Regions from separate parts of the Nitrobacter vulgaris genome, predicted to be linked through region 1. Evidence: predicted binding sites of a transcription regulator. Region 1 holds the regulator's gene; the other holds the start of a gene.
The links. Region 1 encodes PhoB, which activates phosphate uptake and scavenging genes when phosphate is short. Its sites were predicted from a motif close to TGTCATNNANCTGTCAT; they were not measured.
Positions count from the first base shown of each region.

Region 1 (14,524 bases):
GTTGTGGAGCGTTGCCCATGGTCGAGCCGATCATGTATCTGGCGATCGGTTTTCTAATTTCGATGCTGTGCGGACTGATGGTCATGCCGCTCGTGCACGACCGCGCAGTCCGCCTCACCATCAAACGCATGGAAGCCGCTACCCCGATGTCGATGGCTGAAATCCAGGCCGACAAAGATCAGTTGCGTGCCGAATTTGCGATGTCGGCGCGGCGGCTGGAAATGAGTGTCGACCAACTCAAGAGGAAGGTCGCCAGCCAGTCCGCTGAGCTCGGCAAAAAGGCCGACGCAATCAACCGCCTGAAGGTGGAGCTCGGCGAGAAGAACGCGAGGATATTCAGTCTAGAGGGACGCGGGAAAACGGCAGGGGAGCGATTGCAGTCAGCCGAACAGGAGCTTGCCACCAAGGCGGAAATGTTGCGGAGCGTCGAGCAGACCCTCGCCGAGCGGCAAAAGGAACTCGGGCGGCTTCGCCAGGACTTGTCGGACCGCTCGTTGACTGCCGAAGGCCGGCAAGCCGAACTGTTCGTCGTACGCGCGCAGATCGAGCGATTGCAGAGCCGCCTCAACGATATCGAAAACGAACTCGCCGCTACGAATACACTACTCGAGCAACAGCGCGGCCAAACAACAGTCGCGGCCAGGGAGCGCGACGAGGCACGCAAACACGTCGAGAATCTAAGCCAGCGCATCGTCAAGATTGACGGCCAGCTCATCGACAAAACCAAGGACGCGGAAAGGCTCGGCGGTCGGGTCAGAGAACTCGAAGCCGACTTCGCTGCGCAGACCACGGCGCTTGCCGAGCGAAATACGAAGAACAGTGAGTTGCGGCGAGTCAAAGCTGCCGCGGAACGCGCCAACAGTGAGTTACGCGACGAGATTGCGTCGCTAAACGGCGGTAAGTCTCCGCTCATCGATGGGCTGCGCAACGAAATACTGGCGACCGAACGGGCGCTGCGCGCTGCCCACGACGAGCGAACCAAATTGCAGCGCGACATCAACGTGCTCCAGCGTCAGGCGGAGTCCGGTACGGTCGAGCAGATGGAAAACGCGCTGTTGCGGGAGCACATTAATGACATCGCCGCCGAAGTCGCGAGGCTGGCCATGACCATCGAAGGGCCGGATTCCCCGATCGAAGCCATCCTGACGGCAACAGCTACGGGTCCCGCCAAAGCCACGAAAACGGTCAATGGCTCGGCGGGTAACGGAGCGATTCCGGTTAGCACGCTGGCCGACCGCATCCGTGCTCTGGAATCTCATGCCCCCCGCGCGGGACGCCGGCCGGGCTAGCTCGCGTTACATCAGGCTTGGCCGCCTCCTTAAATTGGCCGCCTCCTTAAAACACCGGCCGAAACCGCTCCGCTATCCCGCCGCGTGGAGACACCAGGCCAGAATGCCCTTCTGCGCGTGCAGCCGGTTTTCGGCCTCGTCGAACACCACCGACTGCGGTCCGTCAATTACCTCGTCGGTGACCTCGTCGCCGCGATGCGCCGGCAGGCAGTGCATGAACAGCGCGTCCGGCTTTGCGAGCCGCATCAGCTTTGAATTGACCTGGTAAGGCTTGAGCAGATTGTGACGGTGCTCGCCGTCTTTGTCGCCCATCGACACCCAGGTGTCGGTGACGATGCAGTCTGCGCCGCGCACCGCCGCTTCCGGATCCGTGACGAGCCTGATCGGCGCGCCGCTCGATCTGATCCAGTCCTTCAGCAGCTTGTTCGGTGCAAGCTCCGGCGGAGTCGCGATGTTGAGATTAAAGCTGAAGCGCTCCGCCGCGTGCGCCCACGACGCCAGCACGTTGTTGTCGTCGCCGGTCCACGCCACGGTACGGCCCTTGATCGGCCCGCGGTGTTCCTCGAAAGTCATCACGTCGGCCATCACCTGGCAGGGGTGCGATCGCCGCGTCAGTCCGTTAATGACGGGCACGGTTGCGTGGGTCGCCAGTTCCGTCAGCGCGTCGTGGCTGAGGATGCGGATCATGATGATATCGACGAAGCGTGACAGCACCTTCGCGGTATCAGCGATGGTCTCGCCGCGTCCGAGCTGCATTTCGGCCCCGGTCAGCATGATCGCCTCGCCACCGAGCTGGCGCATGCCGACGTCGAACGACACGCGGGTGCGTGTCGAGGGCTTGTCGAAGATCATCGCCAGCGTCTTGCCTTCGAGCGACCTGTCGGCGATCCGGCCCTCCTTGCGTCGCTTCTTCATCGCGACGCTGGCGTCGAGAATCGCGCGCAGTTCCGTCCTCGGCACGTCGAACAGATCGAGAAAATGCCGTGGCGCCTTGCTCATTGCGCGGCTTCCTTCTTGGCGGATGCGCCGGACAGCCTGACGCAGGCCCGCTCCAGCCGCCGCACCGACTCCTCGATCTCGGCGTCGCCGATGATCAGCGGCGGCAGCAAGCGCACAACATTTTCGCCGGCGCCAACGGTCAAGAGCTTTTCCTCACGTAGCGCGCTGACCAGATCGCCCGATGGGACCACGGCCTTGAGGCCGATCAGAAGCCCCTCGCCTCGCACATCGCTAAGCACATCGGGATATCGATCGACGACCGAAGCCAGCTTCTGTTTCAAAAGCAGCGACATCTTTCGGGTCCGCTCGAAGAAGCCAGGCTCAAGCATCACGTCGAGCACGGCATTGGCCGCCGCAACCGCTAGCGGATTACCGCCAAAGGTCGAACCGTGCGAGCCAGGCGTCATGCCGGAAGCGGCTTCCGCGGTCGCAAGACAGGCGCCGATCGGAAAACCGCCGCCGAGCGCCTTCGCCAATGACATCACATCCGGCGCAACGCCAATGCGCTTGTAGGCAAAGAGATCGCCGGTACGCCCCATACCGGTCTGCACCTCGTCAAAAACCAGCAGCAGGCCGCGCTCGTCGCAAAGCTGACGCAGCGCTCGGAAGAACGCGTGGGGCGGCTCGCGCACGCCACCTTCGCCTTGCAACGGCTCGATCAGGATTCCGGCGGTCTCAGGACCGATCGCCTTCTTTACGGCTTCGATATCGCCGAGCGGCACTTGGTCAAAGCCGTCCGCCGGCGGCCCGTATCCTTCGAGATATTTTTTCGAGCCGGTGGCAGCCAGCATCGCCAGCGTGCGACCATGGAAGGCGCCTTCAAAGGTGACCATCCGATAGCGTTCCGGATTGCCCCTGTGGGCATGATAACGGCGCGCGACCTTGATGGCGCACTCCACCGCCTCTGCGCCGGAATTGGCGAAGAAGACGAAATCGGCAAAGCTCTGGTCGCAGAGCCGTGCCGCCAGACGCTCGCCGTCGGGCGATTTGAAAAGGTTCGAGACGTGCCAGAGCTTTGCCGCCTGCGCCTGAAGCGCGGCGACGAGATGCGGGTGACAATGGCCAAGCGCATTCACGGCAACGCCGCTGGTGAAATCGAGATAGCGTCCGCCGTCGGAGCCAAGCAACCAGGCTCCCTCGCCGCTCTCGAATGAAAGATCGGCCCTTGCGAAAACGGGCAATAGATGAGACGCCGCTGCTGTAGTCATGACGATTTGCCGGTTGATGGGAAGCGGAACGGCTCGGCTGCGCTGTGGCGCGACCAACGAACTGTCAGCCCCGGAAACGAAATGTGCCGCCTTTCAAGGCGGCACGCGACGGTTATTCTAGGTGCACGGCGATTACTGTCAATATTCCACTTGTGCTTCGGTGATGCGGGAAAGTCGCAGAATGAGCCGATTCTCTCATTTTCTTGCAGAACATGTGGACGCCGTAAGGCCCGACTCTTGCGCGTGAGTCACGGCATATTGTAGCCTTAGGCTTGTCGAATACGACATCTCGTGCGGCGTTTTGATCCTCGATCGGTCCCTGTTCTCAGCGTAAGCGCCCGGGCGTTTTCCCGCCCGGCGAGGGTTAAGGGATTCTGCCGACACGAGTTTCTCAGGGGGCGCTTCAGGTGCGCGGCCTTGCGGGGGGCACGCCTTAAACAAGGGAACAATGTGCGATGACGGTGATAACCTGGACCGACGACCGTGTCGAACAACTGAAGAAACTTTGGGAAGCGGGACTTTCCGCAAGTCAGATCGCCGCCGAACTCGGCAACGTGACGCGTAACGCGGTGATCGGCAAGGTGCACCGGTTGGGTCTATCGGGCCGCGCCAAGAGCCCTTCGTCAACGGTGCCGCGGCCGCGCAAGGCCCGTCCGGCCCAGCACATGATGCGGGTGTCCCGCCCTGTCTCCCGGGGAAATACCGCGCTCGCGCAGGCCTTCGAGATTGAACTCGAGCCAGACCCGATCGCCTACGACAATGTCGTGCCTATGAGCCAGCGGCTATCACTACTCGAACTCAGCGAAGCCACTTGCCATTGGCCGGTTGGCGACCCCTCGAGTCCGGAATTCTTCTTCTGCGGTGGCAAGGCTCTCACCGGCCTGCCCTATTGCGCGCACCACTCGCGCATCGCCTATCAGCCCGCCGCCGACCGTCGCCGCCAAGCGCCGAAGGCGCGGTAATCACAGCGTAACTTCAAATCTCGTCATAGCCAGGCTTGAGCCGGCCATTTCGTTTTGCGTCCAAGCAGATCGTAGATCTGCGGGAAGCCGCGGTTGACGCTCTATAGCGTTTTCGAGTGAAGTCGATGCCGGTTCGCGTGAAGGAAACGCGTCAAAACAACATCAAGACCTTCGTTTCTGATTCAATCAAAAACAAAATGCTCTAGCGCAGCATCACGACGATTATCGACGCTGTTCAGCTATCCCCGCTTACTCAGTCGCGCTCGCGAACTGCTCGTCCAACGCGTAGCCTGCACCACGCACCGTGCGGATCGGATCCGCCTCACCACCCGGACTGAGCAGTTTACGCAGTCGTCCGATGTGAACGTCGACGGTGCGCTCGTCGATATAGACGTCACGGCCCCAGACGCTGTTGAGCAATTGCTCGCGGCTGAACACCCGGCCGGGATGCTCGAGAAAAAACTCCAACAGCCGATACTCGGTCGGGCCAAGATCGATCGAACGACCGGAACGCGCAACGCGGTGCCTATCGCGGTCGAGCTCTAGGTCGCCAAAAATCAGGATCGATGCCAGCCGCGCCGGACTCGCGCGCCGCAGCAGGCTTTTTACCCTCGCCAGGAGCTCCGGCACCGAGAACGGCTTGACCACGTAGTCGTCGGCGCCGGTCGCAAGCCCCCGCACCCGCTCGCTCTCCTCGCCGCGAGCGGTGAGCATGATGATCGGAAGCTGCTTGGTTTCGGGACGCGCCCGCAGCCGGCGGCATAGCTCGATGCCGGACAGGCCCGGCAACATCCAGTCCAGCACCACAAGATCGGGGATGCGCTCTTTCAGCCGCGTATCCGCCTCATCGCCCCGCGTTACCGTTTCGACCTCATAACCTTCGGCTTCAAGATTGTAACGCAGCAGCGTCGTCAACGCTTCCTCGTCTTCCACTACCAGAATGCGTGCACCCATCGTGTCTCGCCTGATCCCGTTTCAGTTCTGTGGAGTCGCCGATGCGAAACCAGTCATATCCCCCTTGGGACGCTTGTCGAGAATCTGCTGACCCTCGATCATGTAGAACACCGTCTCGGCAATGTTGGTGGCGTGGTCGCCGATTCTCTCGATGTTCTTGGCGCAGAACATGAGATGAATGCAGAACCCGATGTTCCGCGGATCCTCCATCATGTAAGTCAGGAGTTCGCGGAACAAAGAGGTGCAGATAGCATCCACCTCCTCGTCCCCCTTCCAGACTGCCATCGCCGAAGGCAGATCGTGCGCCGCATAAGCGTCGAGCACCGACTTGACCTGGGACCGCACGAGATCGGTCATATGTTCGAGACCGCGGATCAGTTTCAGCGGGCGGAAATCGCTGTCGATCGCAACCACGCGCTTGCCCATGTTCTTGGCGAGATCGCCGATGCGCTCCAGATCGATAGCAACTCGCATGGCGCCGACGATCTCGCGCAGATCCACGGCCATCGGTTGTCGCCGAGCGATAGTCAGCATGGCGCGTTCCTCGATCATGCGCTGCAGCTTGTCGATTTCGGCATCGGCGGCCACGACGCGAGCACCCAATGCAACGTCGCGGCGGATCAACGCGTCCAGGGATTCCACGATCTGCCGTTCAGCCAGTCCGCCCATTTCGGACACCAGCCGCGTCAGCTCCTGGAGGTCGTCGTCGAACGCCTTGGCGGTGTGTTCGAAAGCCATATCAAAATTCTCCTCGCGTCTCCGCAGGCAGCCTCAGCCGAAACGGCCGGTGATGTAATCCTGGGTGCGGCGATCTAAGGGCGATGTGAACAGCTTGTTGGTCGGACCGAATTCGATCATCTCGCCGAGATACATGAACGCGGTGTAGTCCGATACGCGCGCCGCCTGCTGCATATTATGGGTAACGATCGCAATCGTGTAGTGCCTTTTCAGCTCATCGATCAGCTCTTCGATTTTGGCCGTTGAGATCGGGTCGAGAGCCGAGCACGGCTCATCGAACAGGATCACCTCGGGCCGCACCGCAACGGTCCGCGCGATGCACAGGCGCTGCTGCTGACCACCGGAAAGGCTGAGTCCGCTCGCATTGAGCTTGTCCTTGACCTCGTTCCACAAGGCGCCGTCCCGCAGTGCCTTTTCCACCCGATCGTCCATTTCCGATTTCGGCAGCCTCTCGTACAAGCGGATGCCAAACGCAATGTTGTCATAGATCGTCATCGGAAACGGCGTCGGCTTCTGGAACACCATGCCGACCCTGGCGCGCAAAAGATTAAGATCGAGCTTGGGGTCCAGGATGTTGGCGTCGTCCAATAACACGCGTCCTTCGACGCGCTGGCCGGGGTACAGGTCGTACATGCGGTTGAAGATGCGAAGCAGGGTCGATTTTCCGCAACCCGAGGGGCCGATGAAAGCCGTCACGCGGTTGCCGGCGATCGACAGGTTGACGTTCTTTAGCGCATGATGCTGGCCGTAATAGAAATTGAGGTTAAGAGCGTCGATCTTCACCGGAATGACCGGATCAATCACCGGCGGTGGAGCAGCCGAGCCTGAGGCGGCGACGGAACCGTGGGTCATTTTGCGATCCTCTCAGAACCCATCAACCTCGCAATGATGTTCAGCGCCAGTACCGCCAAGGTGATCAACAGCGCGGCGCTCCACGCCAGTTCTTTCCAGTAGACGTAAGGGCTCTGCACGAAGTTGTTGATGGTGACAGGAAGGTTAGCGACCGGGTTGGTCAGGTCCATGCTGAAGAATTGGTTGCTCAAGGCGGTGAACAGCAGCGGCGCGGTCTCGCCGGCAACGCGCGCGGTGGCAAGCAGCACGCCGGTGATCAGGCCGGTTCGCGCGGCGCGATAGGCGATGCGCTTGATGACGAGCGAGCGCGGTAAGCCGAGCGCGGAGGCCGCCTCGCGCAGCGAGTTCGGCACCAGGCTCAGCATGTCCTCGGTGGTGCGCACCACGATCGGAATGACGATCACGGCGAGCGCTAGTGACCCCGCGAGTGCCGAGAATCCTCCCATCGGGACCACCACCGCGCCGTATACGAACAAACCGATGATGATTGAAGGCGCACTGAGAAGGATGTCGTTGATGAAGCGAATGACCGGCGCGAGGCGATCGTGCTTGCCGTATTCCGCGAGGTAGGTGCCCGCAAACATCCCGATCGGCGCACCTACCCCCACACCTATCACCGTCATGATGATGGAGCCGACAAGAGCGTTCAGCAGACCGCCTTCGGACGCGCCGGGCGGCGGCGTGTTCTGGGTGAAAAGCTGCCAGCTCATCCCGGCGAGACCGTTATAGAACAGCGTGAACAGAATGAGCCCGAGCCAGGAGACACCGAATGCGGCGGCAACAAAGCAGAGGGCGCGGACGATAACATCTCGACGGCGGCGGGACGCATAGATCGGATTCATGGCTTGACCTGAACAGGCATAATCGCTGGACAAACGAATTCGTTTGTCGGGAAAAACCGGGTTCCGTTCTTCCGTGCCATGCCTATTTCCCTGCCTTCTTCTCCAACCGCAACAGCAACAGCCGCGCTGCGGCGAGCACAAAGAACGTCAGAACGAACAACAGCAGACCGAGCAGCATCAGGCTCGACTGATGCAAGCCGTCGCTCTCCGCGAACTCGCTGGCGATCGCTGCGGAAATCGTCGTGCCGGGCGCGAAGATCGATGGCGAGATGCGGAACGAGTTGCCGATAATAAATGTCACCGCCATCGTTTCGCCGAGCGCACGGCCGAGCGCCAGCATGGCGCCGCCGATCACGCCAACGCGCGTATAGGGCAGCACAACGTGCCAGACGACTTCCCAGGTGGTGCAGCCGACGCCATAGGCCGCCTCTTTCAGGACGGGCGGCACGGTTGCGAATACGTCACGCGAAATCGCGGTGATGAAAGGCAGCACCATGATCCCGAGGATCAGCGACGCGTTGAACAGGCTCAGATACGACGGCGGACCACCGAAGATCGCACCAAGGACCGGCACACCTTCAAATAGGTCTATGAAGAAGGGCTGCACCGTGTTGGCGAGGATCGGACCGAGGATGAAGAAGCCCCACATGCCGTAGATGATCGAAGGAATGCCCGCGAGCAGCTCAATCGCCATGCCGATCGGCCAGCGCGCCCACAGCGGGCACAGCTCGGTAAGGAAAACAGCAATTCCGATTCCGACCGGGACAGCGATCATCATGGCGATGACCGAGGTCAGGACGGTGCCGTACACCGGACTCAGCGCGCCCAGCACCGGCGGCTCGGCGGACGGCGCCCAGCGCTGCGTCGTCAGGAACCCGCTTCCATACTCCACAATCGCAGGCCAGGATCCCACGACCAGCGAAATGATGATTCCGCCAAGCAACATCAGAACGAGCATCGCGCTGATGCGCGTGGTCCAGTAGAACGCGCGATCCCCGAACCTGAATGCGTTCAGAGCGCGGGTTCGATCATAGCGGTCCGCCGACTCCACCGCGCTGCCATGAAGGGCTATTTCCGTCACGCCTATTCCTATGTCCTGTATGTCTCGCAAAGCATCATGCCCGGGATACGGAGACAGCTTTTTTGCACCAGTCAAAAACTAGTGGAGGAGCGCTCTGGCGCTCCTCCACTACCCAAGATCAGCTTTTGATCTCGGAGGTCCAGGTTTTCTTGATTTGCTCGACGACCGAGTCCGGCATCGGAATGTAGTCGAGTTCCTCAGCCATCCTGCCGCCCTTCTCAAACGCCCATTTGAAGAACTTGATGGCTTCAGCGGAGGCCGCCTTGTCGGCCGGCTCATTGTGCATCAGGATGAACGTCGCGGCTGTGATTGGCCAGGAAGTCTCGCCCGGCTGATCCGTCAGGATGACGTAGTATCCCGGCGAGTGAGCCCAATCGGCGCTGGCGGCCGCGGCCTGGAAGGAAGCGATGGTCGGCTGCACCGCCTTGCCGGCCTTGTTGACGAGCGCGACATAAGTCAGCTTGTTCTGCTTGGCATAGGCGTATTCGACATAGCCGATCGAGTTCTTGGTCTGGCCGACATTGCCGGAAACCCCTTCATTGCCTTTGGCACCGACACCCGCCGGCCATTCGACCGCGGTGCCCTCGCCGACCTTGGACTTCCACTCCGCGTTCACCTTGGACAGATAGTTGGTGAAATTGAACGAGGTGCCTGACCCGTCCGAACGATGCACCACCGCGATCGGAGCCGAAGGCAGCTTGACGCCCGGATTGAGTTTCGCGATCACAGGATCGTCCCACTTCGTGACCTTGCCGAGATAGATATCACCGAGCAATTCGCCCGAAAGGACCAGTTCACCAGGCTTCACGCCCTCGACATTCACGACGGGTACGATCGCTCCCATCACCATCGGCCACTGCACAAGACCATCCTTCTCGAGCTTGTCGGCCTTCAGCGGCGCGTCGGTCGCGCCGAAGGTCACCGTCTTGGCAAGAATTTGCTTGATGCCGGCGCCCGACCCGATCGACTGATAGTTCAGACCGTTGCCGGTCTCTTTCTTGTAGGCATCAGCCCATTTGGAATAGACCGGAAACGGGAAGGTCGCGCCCGCGCCAGTGACATCGGCTGCCTTCGCCGGAACCGAAAAGACAGCCGCAGAGGCGACGACGAGGCCAGCGGCGGCGATGACCCGGAAGAAATTCATGCGCGATCTCCCTCGCATTGAGCAGAGAGCGCGGTTGCGCTCATCGCCCCTTCTAGGTACGGCCGATGCTGCTTTTACGACAGTTTGACGACAGTGGCATGACACATCCAAGCATCTGAAACTATTTAATTTTCAGCTTCCGTCGCGTTCTGCGCCTGTGGAAAACAAGCGGTAAAGCTCGCGCCATGACCGGGCACGCTCTCGATCAGGAGCCGACCGCGATGACGGTTGAGAATATGTTTCACCAAGGACAGGCCGAGGCCTGTGCCGCCTTGAGCCCGGCTGTCGCCGACGTCGACCCGATAGAAGCGTTCGGTAAGGCGCGGCAAATGCTCAGGCGCGATGCCAGGACCGAAATCCCGCACCACCACCCGGAATTCCGGCGCGCCCTCCGGCGAGACGCCGAGCATCGACGACACCATGACCCTGCCGCCGGACGCGCCATATTTCAGCGCGTTCTCGATCAGGTTCTCGAATAGCCGCAGCAGCTCCTCACGATCGCCGCAGATCCGCACCGAGGCCTCGGGCAATGCGACCTCGATCTCGACATGACGCTCCGCCGCCAGCGGCTCAAGTCCGTCGACGACCTCTCGTACGATCGGAACAACATCGACAATCGTCTCTGGACGCACATGCGCCGACAGCTCGACCCGCGACAGCGACAAGAGATCGTCGATCAGCCGTGCCATCCGCGCCGCCTGCGCGTGCATGATGCCAAGAAACCGCTCTCGTGCCCGGGCATCCTCGCGCGCAGGACCTTGCAGCGTGTCGATGAACCCCGAGAGCGCAGCGAGAGGCGTGCGCAACTCGTGGCTCGCATTGGCGACGAAATCGGCGCGCATTTCCTCGACCCGGCGCAACGGCGTCTGATCGTGAAACGTCAAAAGCATGCAATAGTCGACGCCACCGAATGCAGTCGGCACCGGAATCGGCGTGATGATCAATTCCATCCACCGATCGACCGGAACAGGATTGAGATAGGTCGTCCGCCGCGATTCCCGGGTCGCAATCGCCTCACGCAACGCTGTGACGATCTCAGGCGCTCGCAGTGCGAACTGCGCGAGCTCGCTCCGGCGCAACGCCGGTACGAGCTGCGCCGCCGCGGCATTGAGATGGATGACGCGGCCGACCCTATCGAGCAGCACGTTGGGATCCGGCATACCGGCAACGATGGCATGTGCCACCTCCGTCTCGACCGGATTGGCCCAGAGTTCGGTTTCGCGCGAGGCATCCGGATCCTGAACCTGCCAGGGCACCAGCGCCGCACCGGTGATGCAGACAAAGGCAACGATGGCGCCCAAAGGCTGCAAGCCGCCGAACACAACCAGTGCGGTCAAAACAAGCCCGGCAACGAGCAGGATGAGCGCGGAGCGGCGCAACCGGTCCGGCCAGGATGTGGACCTCGCACCGGGCCCTGAGACCCGGGAGGCGTTTGCTTCCGCAGCCGCTTGAGTGCTGTCAGGCGCCAGAATCGCCATGCTCCCCCAGATAGGGCAGTTTACTGTCGGGTCCAGCTTTCGATCCGGTCGGCGCCTTACCCACGCGTCTCATTCGCGCGCTGACAAAAACTTCCCGAAACGTGAGCAAGATTATGGAAATGGTGAAGGGCAAAACATAATAGAACAGCCGGAACAACAGCATCCCGGCCAGAAGATCCTTCTTCTCCATCTGCCACAGGCCGATCAGCATGGCAGCGTCGAACACGCCGAGCCCCCCGGGCGAATGACTTGCAAAACCCAGCAACGTCGCGGACACAAAAATCACCGCGACAACGACAAAGCCGACATTGGGCTGGTGGGGAAGCAGCACGTACATCGCGAGTGCGCAAAATCCCAGATCGACGATTCCAATAAAAATTTGCAGCAGCGTCAGCCGACTGCCCGGCAGAACCACCGTCCATGCCCCGCTACCGACGCGACGCGGCCGGATCCCAACCCAGATCACATACCCGATCAGTGCAAGAATGATCGCGATTGCGATCAGCCTATTGAACACTGGCGGAAGCTGATCAATGCTCGTCGCCGCCTCGGGGTGGTAGGCGATACCAAGTCCGAGCACGGCGGCATTGCCGAGCCAGAAGGTGAGACCCGCCAGAAAGCAGACTTTTGCGACATCGACCGCATTCAACCCCCAAGCGGAATAGATGCGATAGCGCACCGCCCCGCCAGTAAACACGCTGGCGCCGACGTTGTGGCCAACCGAATAGCTGGTAAAGGCCGCGAACGCCGTGACGCGGTAGGGGACATGAGTGACCCCGATGGTCCGCACTGCAAACAGGTCATAGAATGTCAGCGTGAAATAGCCCGCGGCAACGAACAGGCCCGCCAACGCGATCGAGCTCCACTCGGTCCGCTTGATGGCCTCCATCACCTCCTCGACATCGATGTCCCGGAGAATATGGAAGAGCACGTAGAAAGCGGCCGCGATAACAGTGACGCTGATCGCCACACCGAGCTTGTGCAGGATTCGTTTCCGGCGCAGAATCGAGATCGCTCTGCGTATTAATCCAAGCATCGAGAACCTCGAAATGCGGTCCACGGCAACGTCGTGCCTTTCCGCATTCATTCACGGGACATGGTCGTAGCGTGTTTTGGTTCCTAGTGGAATTCAGCCGGCGTCAACAAATCCCTTAATTTCAACACATCAGAGTGTCTCGCCAGAGTGTTCCGTCGATCCCCCGGACGCCGCCTGACGCGAGACTACCCCCTCGCGCAACCACGATCCGGCCGCGCAACCTGCAAGATAGACTCCGAGCATCACCAGTCCAAGGTCAAGCCAATAACCGAACCGGCCGGGAACAACGTGCATGAAAGCTGCCACAATCAGCGCTAAGACCAGAGCCGATAGCCACCGCGCAGTTGGTTTTGAAACTCCCCGCCCGCGATGCACCACCGCAATCCAACCCATAGCAAGGCCAAGCAGCAACGATACAATGAGCCAAACCCAGTGAAATCCTGCCAGGTAGACCATATCTTTACTGCCTCACAATGAAATCAATGCGTCGATTCTTCGCTTTGCCCTCGTCGGTGTCATTGGTGGCAATTGGCTGAGCGCTGCCGAATCCGATCGGCCTGAATCGACTGGCAGGCAATCCGGCTTTCACCAGAAAGTCCACAACCGCCTGCGCGCGTCGTTCAGACAGTGTCTGGTTAAATGACGCATCACCGTCACTGTCGGTGTGTCCCACGATCTCGATTGTGGCCGTCGGGCAACGCAGCGCGGTTTCCGTCAATTGATCGAGCAGGCCGATCGAATCGAGCTCCAACGTCGCCTGACCGGTTTCAAACTGAATGGTGCGCTTCTCCAGAAGTTCACCGAACAGTTGCTGACACACCGTCGGATCGACCGGGGCTGCCGGCGGCTTGACCGAAATTTCCATTTTTGCCTCCCAGCCACGAGGTAGATCCTTGGGCAAATTAGCGCGGATTTGCCTTTCGGCCGGGTCATATAGCGCGTCGCCGGAGAGATCGACGCTCCGATCAGAGACGACGAGTCTCCCTGTCGACAGACGCGACAAAGATCGCAGCGCCCGCGTGACGACGGCATCGAAGCCTGCCGGCGCACCCAGACTTGCCTTGAGCTTATCGATGATTTTCTCGCCGAATTTGCGGCCCGCGGATGCAACGATCGTGGCATGAATCGCATTGTCGGGCACATACCCCGTCAATATCAGCGTCCCGGCGACCGGATCCTTGTTGGCCTCGAAGACATATGGCGGGGCGTGAATATCGTTGGCGACCGAGTATCCGTCAGGCAAATTCTTCAGCGCCGAGGCGATTGCCTCGCGTCCGCCAAGTTCACGCGCCATACCTGACAGATTCACCGTTAAATCCGAAATCGTTGCCTTGCCGGTCTTGAGCTTGCCTGTCTCACCGATAAGTAGTGTCGCTGCGGCTTCAAATCTCGGCGGCGCCCCGCGCTTTAAATCCATGTGATCAGCGATGTCGATGCCGGCAAACGTTGCACGCGCGGCGTCCAGCAGTTTGTTCTTGACCACCGGCAACGGCGCGTTTCCGCCGAGCGTTACCCTTCCGACCTCCCGTTCGATGGTCCAGACAAACGGTTTGGCTTCGGCGACGAGCGCGGTGCGATCGTTGACCCGTCGCACACCCGGGACCGTCTCTACCGAGGCCACCGCGTTGCTGCGTTCCTGCTCCGAAAACGCCTCGGCGGAGAACATAATGTCGCGCCCGGCGGCGCTGATCGTGGTTTTATCGAGAACGCTGTCCTTGAGTACGGCGGCGGCCTGCTCGCTCAGATCGGCTTCCAGCGGACCCGTTGTCGTCCAAGCGGCTAGCCCCCAAAGAACGATGAGCGGGATGACACCCGGCCACCACTTGCTGCTCCATCTGAAAAATCCGCGCATTCAATATCCTGTCGCGCAAAATCGGCTGCCGACGGACCGGATCATGCAATCCGCTCCAGCTTTTGAAGCGCGCACCGGGTAAAGCCGGA
Region 1 is NZ_JAVDPZ010000008.1:96,435-110,958, reverse strand. It holds gene GGQ85_RS07310 (coiled-coil domain-containing protein) at 18-1,289, shown strand; gene argF (ornithine carbamoyltransferase) at 1,362-2,288, opposite strand; gene GGQ85_RS07300 (aspartate aminotransferase family protein) at 2,285-3,496, opposite strand; gene GGQ85_RS07295 (GcrA family cell cycle regulator) at 3,952-4,458, shown strand; gene phoB (phosphate regulon transcriptional regulator PhoB) at 4,708-5,412, opposite strand; gene phoU (phosphate signaling complex protein PhoU) at 5,434-6,150, opposite strand; gene pstB (phosphate ABC transporter ATP-binding protein PstB) at 6,184-7,002, opposite strand; gene pstA (phosphate ABC transporter permease PstA) at 6,999-7,844, opposite strand; gene pstC (phosphate ABC transporter permease subunit PstC) at 7,927-8,916, opposite strand; gene pstS (phosphate ABC transporter substrate-binding protein PstS) at 9,044-10,069, opposite strand; gene GGQ85_RS07260 (ATP-binding protein) at 10,195-11,547, opposite strand; gene GGQ85_RS07255 (putative bifunctional lysylphosphatidylglycerol flippase/synthetase) at 11,528-12,583, opposite strand; gene GGQ85_RS07250 (hypothetical protein) at 12,713-13,039, opposite strand; gene GGQ85_RS07245 (OmpA family protein) at 13,044-14,435, opposite strand.

Region 2 (14,524 bases), on a different contig from region 1:
TGAAAGCATCCGCATTCAAAAAAAGGGGCACGCCAACCGGCGCACCCCCGTTGATACTTGCCGAGCGACGATCAGTATGGGCAGATCGTGCGGCCCCAGCGCGGGCTAAAGTAGCACCCGCCATAGCCCATACCAGCGCCGTAGCCTAAGCCGTAGCCCAAGCCGCCGTAGCCCCAGCCGCGACCGCGACCCCAGCCGCCGCCACGACCCCAGCCACCGCCGCGACCCCATCCGCCGCCGCGACCACGGCCGCCGCCGCGACCCCAGCCGCCGCCACGGCCGCCGCCGCCGCGACCACCACCGCGCGCTTCCGCCGAAGTAGTCGATCCGGCGACCAGAACCGAGGACACGCCAGCAACGCTGATAAAATACACGCCAACCATCGCCGCTGCCGCCAGGACGCGAGTGATGATGCTACGTTGCGCGCTCGAACTTTTTTGAATCATCAAGTGAATCTCCAACTCTGTTTGGCACCGTCGTGAAGCAGACCTCGTATTCGGAACAACCATTGTCGCGAATATAAGGCAATCAGTTTGCCTTGGTTTGGTGCATGATAAAATAACATTTCCAACGAACTTGAGCGTTGCCGCTAATCGAGACCAGGGTCGGCTTCCGCTCAGTCAAGGGTCGGCAGCTAACGTGTTAAGGTTCACGCAACGATGGCGAAAAAGACGCGATACTCACGATATAACAATCGATGGTTGTATATAACAACTTTTAGTTGCGTGTATTTTAATCCAAGTTTTCTGGTCGAGCCGTCGTGAACTTCCTGTGCCGCAGAAGCGACGCAAAAGGGCAGGCATAACGTGGCTCCCTTGATGGCGTCATTTAGCCGCATCACCCAGGTTGGGCTTCGCGAATACGAGGCGGCGCCCGAATCCTCCCTCGAGATTGCTCCGCAGAGGCTCATGTCAAAAAAGCACACCTATGTTCTCGGTCTCAACACCTATGATCACGACGTGAGCGCCTGCCTGCTTCGAGACGGCGCCGTTGCTTTCGCTATCGCCAAGGAACGGATCACGCGCGAAAAGCACGCCAGCGGATTCTTCAAGGAGGTCATTGACTACTGTCTCGGAGCCGAAGGCATCGCCATCGGCGACATCGATCTGGTGGTCCGCAATTGCTACATCCTTCCCGTTCCGGAAATGGAGGAGCGGCTGATCTATCAGGACATGCCGGGATTCCTTCTCCCCGAAGAGCGGCTGGACGCGCACGACCATCCGTATTTCCGCTCGCGTTCTGACAAGGTGGTGTCAATCTCACACCATCTGGCGCACGCCTATAGCGCCTTTGCGGCCTGCCCGTTCGATGAGGGCGCAATCATGATCGTCGACGGCGTCGGCAGCTATCGATCGGACGTGACCGAGCCCTATCCGGAAAGTGACACCGCATCGCCGCTCGCGCGCGAGTCGGAGAGCTACTACCAGTTCAGCGGCAAGTCGCTCGAATGCCTGAAGAAGGTTTGGATGGAGCCGGACCGCGGCTTTTTCAGCGACGAATTCTACAACATGCCAGGGCTCGGCGCGCTCTACAGCCGCGCTTCCACTTATGTATTCGGCGACTGGAATAAATGCGGCGAGCTGATGGGGCTCGCACCGTACGGACGCCGCGAGCAGATCAAGTCGCTGATGGACATCACCGACAATCGTCTCACGGTCCCGCGCTGGTCGGCCGAATTTAACCAGCCCTACATCGCTGAAGGTGGCGGAAAATGGGACAGCAGCCCCTCCATGCGGCATTGGGAGGATATGGCATGGCGGGTTCAGGACGACACAGAAAAGGTGCTGCTTGCCCGCGCCAATTGGCTTCGGGAAACCACGGGCGCGAAAAACCTCTGCATCGCCGGCGGCGTGGCGCTGAACTGCGTGGCCAACGGACGCGTCGCGCGGGAAGCCGGATTCGAAAACGTCTGGATTCAGCCAGCGGCGGGTGACGACGGCATCGCCATCGGCTGCGCTCTCTACGGTTGGCTCGAAGTGCAGAAGCAGCAGCGCGGCTTCGTGATGGAGCACGCCTATGTCGGTCGCGGTTATTCGGACGCCGAGGTCGAGGCCGCAACCCAGCGTTCGATCGTCAAGGTCCAGACGGCGGCGGTGAAAAGCTCAAATGTCTACGCCGAAACCGCGAAGCTTCTGGCGGATCAGAAGGTCATCGGCTGGTTTCAGGGGCGTTCCGAGTTCGGCCCGCGCGCGCTCGGCAATCGCAGCCTGATCGCCGATCCGCGCAAGGCCGATATGAAGGATATCCTCAACAGCCGGGTCAAGCACCGCCAGCCGTTCCGCCCTTTCGCGCCCATCGTGTTGGCCGAGCGCATGACCGATGTCTTCGAGGGCGACGAGGATTCACCGTTCATGCTGATCGCCAAGGCGGTTCGGCCGGAATGGCGCGACCGGATTCCGGCGGTGGTTCACGTCGACGGCACGGCGAGAGTGCAGACCGTGCGCGAGAGCACGAACCCCGCACTCTATCGGCTGCTGAAGGAATTCGAGGAGCTGACCGGCGTTCCCGTGCTGATCAACACATCATTCAACGTCAAGGGCGAGCCGATCGTAGAGACGCCGCGCGATGCCATGCGCTGCTTCCTGACCACGGGCATCGATCATCTGGTGTTACATGACACGGTGGTTTCCAAGACAGGCTTGCACCGGATCGTGGGACCGCTCGTCGGCGTCTACACCGACGTGGGCACCGTCGTCATGTCGAACCTCAGGCGAGCCTAAGGGGCCGCGGCGCCATTGCGCTGCGAGAACACCAGATTGTCAGGCCGCGACATAACGATTATATCCGATGGTGTCCGCCGGCTTTTCTGCCGGATCGGCCCGCTAGCAGCAGGTTATAGTGATCCATGACGGCACGTATCTTTAAGCCCGCCAAGAATGCGATGCAGTCGGGCGCTGCCAGAACGAAGGAATGGCAACTGGACTACGAGCCCGAGCAGGCAAGGGTGATCGAACCTCTGATGGGTTGGACCAGTTCCGGCGACATGAAGCAGCAGATCACGCTTCGCTTCGAGACCAAGGAGGATGCGATCGCCTATTGCGAGCGCGAAGGCATCCCCTATCAAGTGATAGAACCAAAGGTGAAGCCGGAGCGAAAAGCCGCCTACGCGGACAATTTTGCGTTTCGCCGCATCGAACCCTGGACCCATTAAGCGGGAGGATGGGCCGAACCAAGGCTGACCTTACCGGGAAGGGCCGGGCACCCTGGCCGGATTAAGGCGCGCGCTTCACGCCTGCCAAGCATTCTGGACTGTCATGGCGCTCCCTTCCGGTGTCGATCCAACGTCGTCAGATTTCGCGCGCAACGTCGAGGCGATGAAAACTCTGGTCCACGAATTGCGCGACAAGCTCGCGAGCGTCGTGGGCGGAGGCGGCGAGACAGCGCGAGCCCGCCACACCTCGCGCGGCAAAATGCTGGCCCGCGACCGTGTCGACCTGCTGCTCGATCCCGGCACCGCGTTTCTTGAGCTATCGCCGCTGGCAGCTAACGGCATGTACGGCGGCGACGTGCATTCCGCGAGCATTATCACCGGCGTCGGGCGCGTCTCGGGCCGCGAGTGCGTGATCGTCGCCAACGATGCGACCATCAAGGGCGGCACCTACTATCCGGTGACTGTGAAGAAGCATCTGCGGGCGCAAGAGATCGCGCGGCAGAACAATCTGCCCTGCATCTACATGGTGGATTCCGGCGGCGCTTTCCTGCCGCAGCAGGACGAAATTTTTCCGGACGAGCGTCACTTCGGCCGCATCTTCTACAATCAGGCCAACATGTCGGCGACAGGCATCCCGCAGATCGCAATCGTGATGGGATCATGCACCGCGGGCGGCGCCTATGTGCCTGCGATGTCGGACGAGAGCATCATCGTCCGCAATCAGGGCACGATCTTTCTAGGCGGTCCGCCGCTTGTGAAGGCGGCCACGGGCGAGGTCGTTACCGCTGAAGAGCTGGGCGGTGCCGACGTGCATTCGCGCCAATCCGGCGTCACCGATCATTATGCGCAAAACGACGCCCATGCGATCGGGATTGCGCGCCGTATCGTTTCCACCCTGAAGCCGCCGAAACACGCTGCGCTTAACATGCATGAACCGCGCGAGCCGCTGTTCGCACGGGAGGAAATCTACGGCGTGGTGCCGGCGGACGGTCGAAAGCCGTTCGATGTGCGCGACATCATCGCCCGCATCGTTGACGGTTCGGAGTTTGATGAATTTAAGAAACTTTACGGCCAGACGCTGGTGTGCGGCTTCGCCCATATCTGGGGATATCCGGTCGGCATCGTCGCCAACAACGGCATCCTGTTCAGCGAAAGCTCGCTGAAGGGAACACATTTCATCGAGCTGTGCTGCCAGCGCGGCATTCCGCTGGTATTCCTGCAAAACATTACGGGCTTCATGGTCGGTAAGAAATACGAAGCGGGCGGCATCGCGCGCGACGGGGCCAAGCTTGTCACGGCGGTTGCGACCGCGGGCGTGCCGAAGTTCACGGTGGTGATCGGCGGCTCCTACGGCGCCGGCAATTACGGCATGTGCGGCCGCGCTTTCTCGCCCCGATTTTTGTGGATGTGGCCGAACGCGCGCATCTCGGTGATGGGCGGCGAACAGGCCGCGATGGTTCTCAGTACGCTGCGCCGGGAGAATATCGAAGCCAAAGGCGGCACCTGGTCTGCGGAGGAGGAGCGCGAATTCCAGGCACCGATCCGCGCGCAATACGAGAACCAGGGCAATCCTTATTACGCCACCGCGCGGCTATGGGATGACGGGGTGATCGATCCTGCCGATACGCGCCTCGTGCTGGGACTCGGATTGTCGGCGGCCGCGAACGCGCCGATCGAGCCAACGACGTTTGGACTGTTCAGGATGTGATCATGGCGAAGCGTCCGCATTATCGCCGTTTCAGCACGCTCCTGATCGCCAATCGCGGTGAGATTGCGTGCCGCGTAATCCGTTCCGCCCGAGCCATGGGTCTGCGCACCGTTGCCGTCTATTCGGAGGCGGATCGCGACGCGATGCATGTTGGCATGGCCGACGATGCCGTGTTGCTTGGACCCGCACCCGCCCGCGACAGCTATCTCAACATCGAGAAAGTGATCGACGCGGCCCGCAAGTCCGGCGCGGAAGGCGTCCATCCGGGCTACGGGTTTTTGTCAGAGAATGCCGGTTTCGCGCAAGCCTGCGCCGATGCCGGCCTCGTGTTCGTCGGACCGACGGCGGCGATGATGACCGCAATGGGGACGAAGTCGGACGCCAAGGCGCTGATGCAAAAGGCAGGCGTGCCGCTGGTGCCAGGCTATCACGGCGAGGCGCAGGACGAAGCCACGCTGCAGGGCGCTGCGGACCGGATCGGCTATCCGGTTCTGGTGAAGGCGTCCGCTGGCGGCGGTGGCCGCGGTATGCGGATCGTGCGTTCGGCTGCGGAACTGACCCCGGCTATCGTCAGCGCCAGGCGGGAGGCCAAGGCGGCATTCGGTGACGACCGGATGCTAATCGAGAAATACGTTGAGAGCCCTCGGCATATCGAGGTGCAGGTGATCGGCGACAGCCATGGCAATCTGGCGTCTTTGTTCGAGCGTGAATGCACCTTACAGCGCAGGCACCAGAAGGTGATCGAGGAAGCGCCGTCGCCGACACTCGACGCCGCGCAGCGCGACAAGGTATGCGAAGCCGCGCGCAAGGCCGCCGCCGCGGTGAGCTATGTCGGCGCGGGCACCGTCGAGTTCGTATCTGACGGCAAGGACGTGTTCTTCATCGAAATGAACACCCGCCTACAAGTTGAGCATCCCGTGACCGAACTCATCACCGGAATCGATCTCGTGGAATGGCAGCTTCGGGTCGCGTTCGGCGAAAAACTGCCGCTGACGCAGGACCAGATCAGACTGAACGGCCACGCCATCGAAGCGCGAGTCTACGCCGAGAATCCAAATAAGAGCTTCATGCCATCTGTCGGCCGAATCAAGACGTGGCGCGCGCCCCCGGAGGTGGATGGCTTGCGCATCGATGCCGGCTACCGTGCAGGCGATGCGGTTCCGCCGAATTACGATGCCATGCTCGCCAAAATAATCGCGTGGGCACCAACCCGCGAAGCCGCGATCTGCCGGCTCAACCGCGGCATCGAAGAAACCGATGTCCGCGGCGTCGTCACCAACATTCCGTTTCTATCCGCGCTGGTCACGCATGCGGACGTGCGCGCCAACGCGGTCGACACGGGGTTTATCGAGCGTCATCTTCAAGACCTGACCCAGCCTTCAGCGGCACCGGGCGAGACCGAACTCGCGGCATCCGTCGCCGCTGTCCTACTGGCGGAAAGCAAGATGTCTCCAACGGACCAGGCATCGCCCTGGCGAACGGCGGGCTGGATGGTGGTCGGCCGACGTCGGCGGCGGTTCGTATTCCGTCAGGGTCAGGCCGAGCACGAGGTCACGTTTGTCTATGGCAATGGCCCGTACGAAATCCGGCTAGGAAAAAAGAATCTTGCATTCGCGTTTGCTGCGGACGACCGAGAAGGCATGATCCTCGCGCTCGATGGAATACGAAGCCATGTTGTCTTCGTCGTCGACGGACGCGAACTCTACTTGCGGACACGCAATGGGCGGTTCGAGTTGCACTGGGTCGATCCCTTTGGCGAAGACGATGAGGAGCAGACCGGCGAAGATCGCATCGTCGCACCGCTTCCGGGCACAGTGGTCGCGCTGCTCGCGGAAGAGGGGGCGCTGTTGGAGAAGGGTGCACCCATCCTCACGCTGGAAGTCATGAAGATGGAGCAGACCTTGCGCGCGCCCTACGCCGGTAAGTTGAAGGAGCTTAAATGCAAGGTCGGCGATATCGTGCAGGAAGGCACCGAACTCGCCGACATCGAGCCTGCGGCTTAGTCTGTCTCACGACCCGGAATTTCCGTCCCCGTGACTTTTCCGTCAGGGTCTATTCTCAGGTAGAGACCAGACACGTCATCAGGCCGATTCGTCTCCGGCAGTTTGCCGCCGGCCGGTATACGGCAATGGTCCGGGACCAACGTCCGCTAAAGTGCTGGCTACTTCTTCCGCCCCTTTCTGGCGGCATAGCGGGCATCGCGCGCCGCCTTGCGCTCGGCCTCAAGCGCCGCGGCGGCGGCGGCGGCTTCTTCTTTCTCCCGGGCGAGTTGCGCGGCGGCGACCGCAGCGGCCTCTGCCTCGCGGGCTTTTTGCGCGGCCTTCTCGACTTCGCGGGCTTGCCGCGCCTTCTCGCGGGCAGCCGCCTGGGCCTCGCGCTCGGCCTGTCTTTGCTTTACGGCGGGATCGTCGGGACCGGGCTTGGCGCGAAACTTGTCGAGAATATTTTTCCGGGCCTCCAGCGCCGCCTTTTGGCGGTCCACGAAGCCGGGTTCCTTGAATCCACTCATCTATCGAAAGCCTGTTCGTTCATCGCAATAGCAGGGTGTGCGGGGGTTTATAGCAGCTTCGCCATCGCATGCGTTGTGAAAAACGCCTGCGCGCTTTGTTATCCATTATTGTCGCTTATTTTCACGAAAATCGCGTGATTTTCAGTGCGCGCAATCCCCGACGCGGGTTGTTTTGCCGCATTACCAGTCCTCCGGCGGCCTGCCGAGCGCGCTTGCCGTGAATGATGCACGCCGATATAAGCGCCGCAATTCCCACGACCGCTGAATCAAGGACGATATCATGGCGATTGAACGCACCTTTTCGATTCTCAAGCCGGACGCGACTGCGCGAAACCTGACCGGCGCGATCAACGCCCTGATAGAAAAGGCTGGACTGCGCGTTGTGGCCCAAAAGCGCATCCGCATGACCCGTGAGCAGGCCGAGACGTTTTACGCCGTGCACAAGACGCGTCCCTTCTTCGGAGAACTCGTCGACTTCATGATTTCCGGGCCAGTGGTCGTGCAAGTGCTCGAGGGCGACAATGCGGTCCTCAGGCATCGCGAGATCATGGGTGCAACCGACCCGTCCAAGGCGGCCGATGGCACCATCCGCAAGCTCCATGCGAAATCGGTCGGTGAAAACTCCGTTCATGGATCGGACGCCGCCGAGACAGCCGCGATCGAGATTGCCCAGTTCTTCTCCGGCAACGAGATAGTCGGCTAGGCCAGATCTGGCGGCGCTCGATCGAAGGGAAGCTGACGTTGGATTCGCTTCTGCACGTCTTCGATCTAACGACGATCGCATCGGCCTTCGAGCAGTTTCGAAACGATGTAGATGATCCGGCATTCTGGCTCGCCGTCGGCAAGATCATTTGGATCGATGTTGTCCTGTCCGGCGACAACGCGCTGGTGATCGCGCTTGCCTGTCGCGGGCTGCCTCCCCAACTGCGTTTTTGGGGAGTGGTGCTTGGCGCCGGCGCTGCGGTCGGCCTTCGCATCATCTTCGCCGGGATCATCACGACCTTGATGGGGTTGCCCTACCTCAAGTTGGCAGGAGGGCTCGCGCTGCTGGTGATTGCCGCCAAATTGCTGGTGCCGGAAAAAGAGAGCGAAGAGGGAATCCCGGCGACCAGCCATCTCTGGGCTGCCGTTCGGGTGGTGGTGGTCGCCGACTTCGTCATGAGTCTCGACAATGTGATTGCGATCGCGGCGGCGGCGAATGGCAGCGTGCCGCTGCTGATCATCGGGCTGGCAGTCAGCGTGCCTCTGATCGTGACGGGCGCCGCGCTGATTATGATGCTTTTGACGCATTTGCCCTTTCTGGTCTGGGCCGGATCGGCGTTGCTGGGCTGGATCGCGGGCGAGGTCATCGCAACCGATCCGGCGGTTGCGCCACAGCTGCATCAATTCTTCGACACGGGCGCGGGTACCTTTCTGGATACAGTCCTGGGGTGGTTCGGCATCGCACCGCAATTTGCCTCCGGCGGACCCGGAGGCGAGGTATTGTGTGGCGTCCTAGGGGTTATGATCGTGCTGATCGCCGGGGCGATCTGGCGCAATCGCACGTGGGCCGCCGATAAGCGCTTCTAAAGCGTGGATAGATTTGGTGGCGACACGTGGGCCGGTCTCCGGCGTAGTTGGGCGCGATCCCGCGGTCGGCTCGGAAATGTGCTCCCCGGTCGCGAGGGGCGTGTTGGACTCGTTTGATCCGACAGAACTTGGTCAGATCACCAACGGCGAGATCAAGCTATCGTCCAGACTGGCCTTTGCCGACGTATTACAAATATCGCCATCCAGTCGCGTGCCACCACCCGCGACCAGCCGCAGCGCATCCGGGTAGATACGATGCTCGATCTCCAGCACGCGTGCGGCCAGTATCTCAGCTGTATCGTCGTCGCGGACGGTCACCGCGCCCTGCATGATGATGGGGCCGGCATCTGTTTCCGCAACAACGAAATGAACCGTGGCGCCAGAGATCTTCACGCCTGCGCGCAGGGCCTGACCGTGGGGGTCGAGTCCTCGGAATGATGGAAGCAGCGAGGGATGGATGTTGAGCATTCGCCCATGCCAACGTTGGACGAACTCAGCAGTGAACAGCCGCATGAAACCGCCGAGGCAGATGAATTCGATGCGCTTGTCGTCCAGAGCGGATTGCAGTTTGGCCTCGAACGCCACGCGATCCTTGCCAAATGGCTTGCTTTCAATGACGAGGGTCTCGATGCCGGCTGCTCCAGCTCTGGCGAGGCCCGCCGCGTCGGCCTTATTGGAAATGACGACCGCGATTTCAGCCGGAAAGTTCGCGGCTTTCGCGGCTTCCACCAGCGCCATCATGTTCGATCCGCGTCCGGAAATCAGGATGGCGACACGGCGTTTCATGCTCTCATTCCCTGCGGGGCGTTCTACATCGCGAGATCGAGGTGGCCCTCGTAAATGACACGGCCTTCATCGCCCGCGACGATCACGTCACCGAGCAACGAAACGCGTTCACCGGCCTGCGCCAACACGTCCACGACTTGCTGAACCGCATCACGGCGCACGATCGCGATCATTCCGATACCGCAATTGAAGGTTCGAAGCATTTCGCGTTCGGATATGCTGCCCTGATGCGCCAGCCATTTGAACACCGGAAGTACCGTCAACCTGGCGAGATCGATCCGCACACCGAGTCCTTCGGGCAATACGCGAGGGATGTTGTCGGTGAAGCCGCCTCCGGTGATGTGGGCAAGCCCTTTCACCGCGCCGGTTTCGCGGATCGCGCGCAGGCAGGATTTGACGTAAAGCCGGGTAGGGGTTAGCAGCGCGCCTCCCAAGGTCGTAACCGGGGCAAAAGGCGCTGGAGCGGCGAGGGCGGTTCCCGAAACTTCGACAATCTTGCGGACCAGCGAATAGCCATTGGAATGCACGCCGGACGACGCAAGTCCGATCACCGCATCTCCGGCAGCGATATCGCGGGTTGGCAACAGGGCGCCGCGTTCCGCCGCGCCGACTGCGAAGCCGGCAAGATCATAGTCACCCTCCTTGTAGAGGCCCGGCATTTCAGCCGTTTCGCCGCCGATCAGAGCGCAACCCGCCTCCCGGCACCCTTCCGCGATCCCGGCCACGATCGCCGCGGCCGTTTCGGGATCAAGCTTGCCGCAGGCAAAATAATCAAGGAAGAACAACGGCTCCGCACCTTGCACGACGAGATCGTTGACGGACATGGCGACGAGATCGATGCCGATGGTGTCGTGAATACCGGTTTCGATTGCGATCTTGACCTTGGTTCCAACCCCGTCGTTGGCCGCGACCAAAATCGGGTCCGTAAATCCCGCGGCCTTGAGATCAAACAGCCCGCCGAACCCACCGATCTCAGCATCCGCGCCGGCGCGAGCGGTCGCGCGAACCATCGGCTTGATGAGGTCAACCAGCCGGTTGCCGGCGTCGATATCGACACCTGCCCCGGCATAGGTAAGGCCATCGTTCTTGTCGGTCATGCAGCAGCGCTCGAAGACATTTTCCGGCTGGTTACGTCGGATTGCGGACTTGCGCAATGGCTCGCACGGGCTGTCCGCATATACTATGTAGACAAGGGCCGATCCCTGCGGCAAAGCCTTGTCTCCCGAAGGTTTTGTGCGGAAACCATCCGGAGCCTGGGAAACGTCGCGTGAGTATTCCAAATATCATTACGCTCGGCCGCATTCTGCTCGTGCCAGTCCTTATCTGGGCTATCGCCTCCAATCAGATGGAAATCGCGTTTGCCATCTTTGTGGTTGCCGGCGTCAGCGATGCGGTGGACGGGTTTTTAGCCAAGCGCTTCAATATGGCAAGTGAACTGGGCGCGCTTCTGGATCCACTGGCCGACAAGGCGCTGCTGGTCTCGATCTTCGTGACGCTCGGCATCCTGGGGGCCGTTCCCATTTGGCTCGTTATCCTGGTGGTCTCGCGCGACATCATGATCGTCGGGGCCGTGATCGTGTCGTGGCTGTTCAACAAGCCGGTGCCCATGAAGCCGCTGCTGGTTTCGAAGCTCAATACGGGGGCGCAGGTCGGGTTCGCGGCGTTGGTGCTGGCGGCGCTGGGATTTGGATTTGATTCCTCGCCCTATGATACCCTTCTGATGGTCGCCATTGCGGTCTTGACCCTGGTTTCCGTCTCTTTCTATCTCGTTGAGTGGGTGCGTCACATGAGCACCATCGATCCGAAATGAGATGGCACGGTGCGCGCAAGTTGGTGCTGGTGGTCCGGTGTAGAGTTTGTAGTGGAGTAGATGCGTGGCAGACCGCTCCCCCTCCCGTCAGCTCGCATTCGCGCTGCCGCACGCTGAAAGCTTTTCGCGGGACGACTTTCTGGAAGGTCACGCGAACGCGGCGGCGCTATCGCTGATTGAGAGCTGGCCGGAGTGGCCGAACAGGATCATGTTGCTGGCCGGGCCCGAAGGTTGCGGCAAAAGCCATCTCGCGACGATCTGGGCGGAGCAGGCGGGCGCGCGCTCCATAAGCGCGCGAAGCCTGACTGCGGCGACAGTACCAGCTGCTTTGGCGACAGGGGCGCTCGTCGTAGAGGACATTAATCCGCAAGCCTTCGACGAGCTTGCAATGTTTCACCTGATAAATCTCGCCCGTGAAGAGGCCGCGTTCGTGCTGATCACGGCGCGAGTCACTCCGGCCGCGATGGAGATCAGGTTGCGTGATCTCCGTTCGCGACTCCGCGCGGTGCCGGTCGTGACGTTGATGCCGCCTGACGATCAGCTATTCCGGGCGCTGATCGTGAAGTTCTCCGCGGACCGCCAAATGAACATCGACGAAGCGGTCGTCAATTATATCGCAACCCGGACCGAACGATCATTTGCTGCCGCTCGCCTCGCCGTCGAACAACTCGATACCGAATCGTTACGGCTTGGCAGACCTGTGACTCGCGCGCTCGCCGCCGAACTGCTGCGCAATCAGGACTGAAGCCATACGGCTCCGCATCCCTCCGGCTCACCCTTGACGTCACGACCTTCCGTAACATCAAATGTCATGGAAAGGTCATTGAGCTGGCCCATGGTTTGCAGCTGCGCCGCCGTGCCCGCACGACCAACGAGATACGGAACCGTCATATCAATGGATTCAGTTCAAACTATTGCTACCGAAGAAAAAAGGCGGGAGCCGCAACTGGACTCCGCAATCCGCACCAGCCCGGAACGGTTCATCAATCGGGAGCTGTCCTGGCTGCATTTCAATCGTCGCGTACTTGAAGAATCCGTCAATCCCGGCCACCCCGCGCTCGAACGCGTCCGCTTCCTGTCGATTTCCGCCAATAACCTTGACGAGTTCTTCATGGTTCGCGTTGCCGGTATCAAGGCGCAGGTCCGGGAAGGGATTACCGAGCGCAGCCCGGACGGGCTGCCGCCGTCGGAGCAACTTGTTCTCATCAACGAGACGGTCTCAAGGCTCGCGAGCGATCAACAGGCGATCTGGCAAGATCTCCGTAATGTGCTAACCGAAGTCGGGATCGTCCTGATCGATGGCAAGGACGTCACCAAAGCCGAGCGTAGCTGGATTGCGGATCACTTCCTGCACAATATTTTCCCCTTGCTGACGCCGCTCGCTATCGATCCGGCCCACCCCTTTCCATTCATTCCAAGTCTCGGCTTCACCATCGCGCTACAGCTCGCGCGCACCTCTGACGGTAAGCCGATGAATGCGTTGATCCGTATGCCGGGCAAGATCGACCGGTTTCTGAGGCTACCGCCGGCCAGCAAGGACGACCCCGTCAGATTGATCACGCTTGAAGGCGCCACCAGCCTGTTCATCAACCGACTGTTTCCAGGTTACACCGTCAAGGGACAGGGCGCGTTTCGCATCATCCGGGATTCCGAACTGGAGATCGAGGAGGAGGCGGAGGATCTGGTTCGCCTGTTCGAGACCGCATTGAAACGCCGCCGCCGCGGCTCCGTCATCCGGCTCGAGATCGAAGCCGCAATGCCGGCTGAGCTACGGGCATTCGTTCAGCGAGCGTTATCGGCGGCCGACGACGAAGTATTGTTGGTGGATGGCGTCCTGGCCATGAACGAGCTGTCGCAACTCACACGGCTCGATCGGTCAGACCTTGAATTCGTGCCGTACGTCCCGCGCCACCCGGAACGGGTGCGCGATCACGGCGGCGACGTGTTCGCTGCAATCCGGCAGAAAGACCTGATTGTTCATCATCCATATGAATCGTTTGACGTCGTCGTGCAGTTCTTGCAGCAGGCTGCGCGCGACCCTGACGTGGTCGCGATCAAGCAGACGCTCTACCGCACCTCCAACAACTCGCCGATCGTGCGGGCGCTGGTGGAGGCCGCGGAGGCTGGCAAGTCGGTCACGGCGCTCATTGAACTCAAAGCGCGTTTTGACGAAGAGGCCAACATCCGATGGGCGCGCGATCTCGAGCGCGCCGGCGCCCAAGTGGTTTACGGCTTCCTTGAGCTGAAGACGCACGCCAAGCTGTCGCTGGTTGTGCGCCGGGAAGGCGGCAGCCTCGCGACTTACGTCCACACCGGCACCGGCAACTATCACCCCGTGACCGCGCGCATTTACACCGACCTGTCTTATTTTACTTCGGATCCGATTATCGGCCGTGATGCGGCGCGCGTATTCAATTACATCACGGGCTACGCCGAGCCGAGCGATATCGAAAAAATGGCCGTATCGCCTCTGACATTGCGAAACCGGATTCTCGATCATATTCGAGGCGAAACCACGTTTGCCCGTAACGGCAAACCGGCCGCGATCTGGATGAAGATGAACGCGCTGGTCGATCCCGATATCATCGACGCCCTGTATGAAGCATCCCTGGCCGGCGTTTCTGTCGAGTTGATCGTGCGCGGCATATGCTGCCTTCGACCCGGAGTTTCCGGATTGTCGGAAAACATTCGCGTCAAATCAATCATCGGCAGGTTTCTTGAACACGGACGAATTTACTGCTTTGGGATGGGGCAACCGATGCCCGGCCCAAAGGCTGCTGTGTATATCTCGTCTGCGGACATGATGCCGCGCAACCTCGACCGCCGCGTCGAAGTACTATGCCCCTTGCAAAATGCGACGGTGCATCAGCAGGTTCTCGAGCAGATCATGGTCGCGAACCTGAAGGATACCGAACAGAGTTGGCAGTTGTTGCCGGATGGATCATCAACGCGTATGAAGGCCGCGAAGGGTGAGGAGCCCTTCAACCTGCA
Region 2 is NZ_JAVDPZ010000002.1:198,466-212,989, forward strand. It holds gene GGQ85_RS02030 (hypothetical protein) at 72-446, opposite strand; gene GGQ85_RS02035 (carbamoyltransferase family protein) at 909-2,720, shown strand; gene GGQ85_RS02040 (ETC complex I subunit) at 2,846-3,151, shown strand; gene GGQ85_RS02045 (carboxyl transferase domain-containing protein) at 3,255-4,859, shown strand; gene GGQ85_RS02050 (acetyl/propionyl/methylcrotonyl-CoA carboxylase subunit alpha) at 4,862-6,862, shown strand; gene GGQ85_RS02055 (DUF6481 family protein) at 7,021-7,368, opposite strand; gene ndk (nucleoside-diphosphate kinase) at 7,649-8,071, shown strand; gene GGQ85_RS02065 (YjbE family putative metal transport protein) at 8,110-8,937, shown strand; gene purN (phosphoribosylglycinamide formyltransferase) at 9,070-9,723, opposite strand; gene purM (phosphoribosylformylglycinamidine cyclo-ligase) at 9,747-10,820, opposite strand; gene GGQ85_RS02080 (CDP-alcohol phosphatidyltransferase family protein) at 10,991-11,533, shown strand; gene GGQ85_RS02085 (P-loop NTPase family protein) at 11,598-12,278, shown strand; gene GGQ85_RS02090 (RNA degradosome polyphosphate kinase) at 12,429-14,524, shown strand, end outside.
Region 2: a site for PhoB is predicted at 12,341-12,357, ahead of GGQ85_RS02090 (RNA degradosome polyphosphate kinase). Genes of this name have one in related genera too.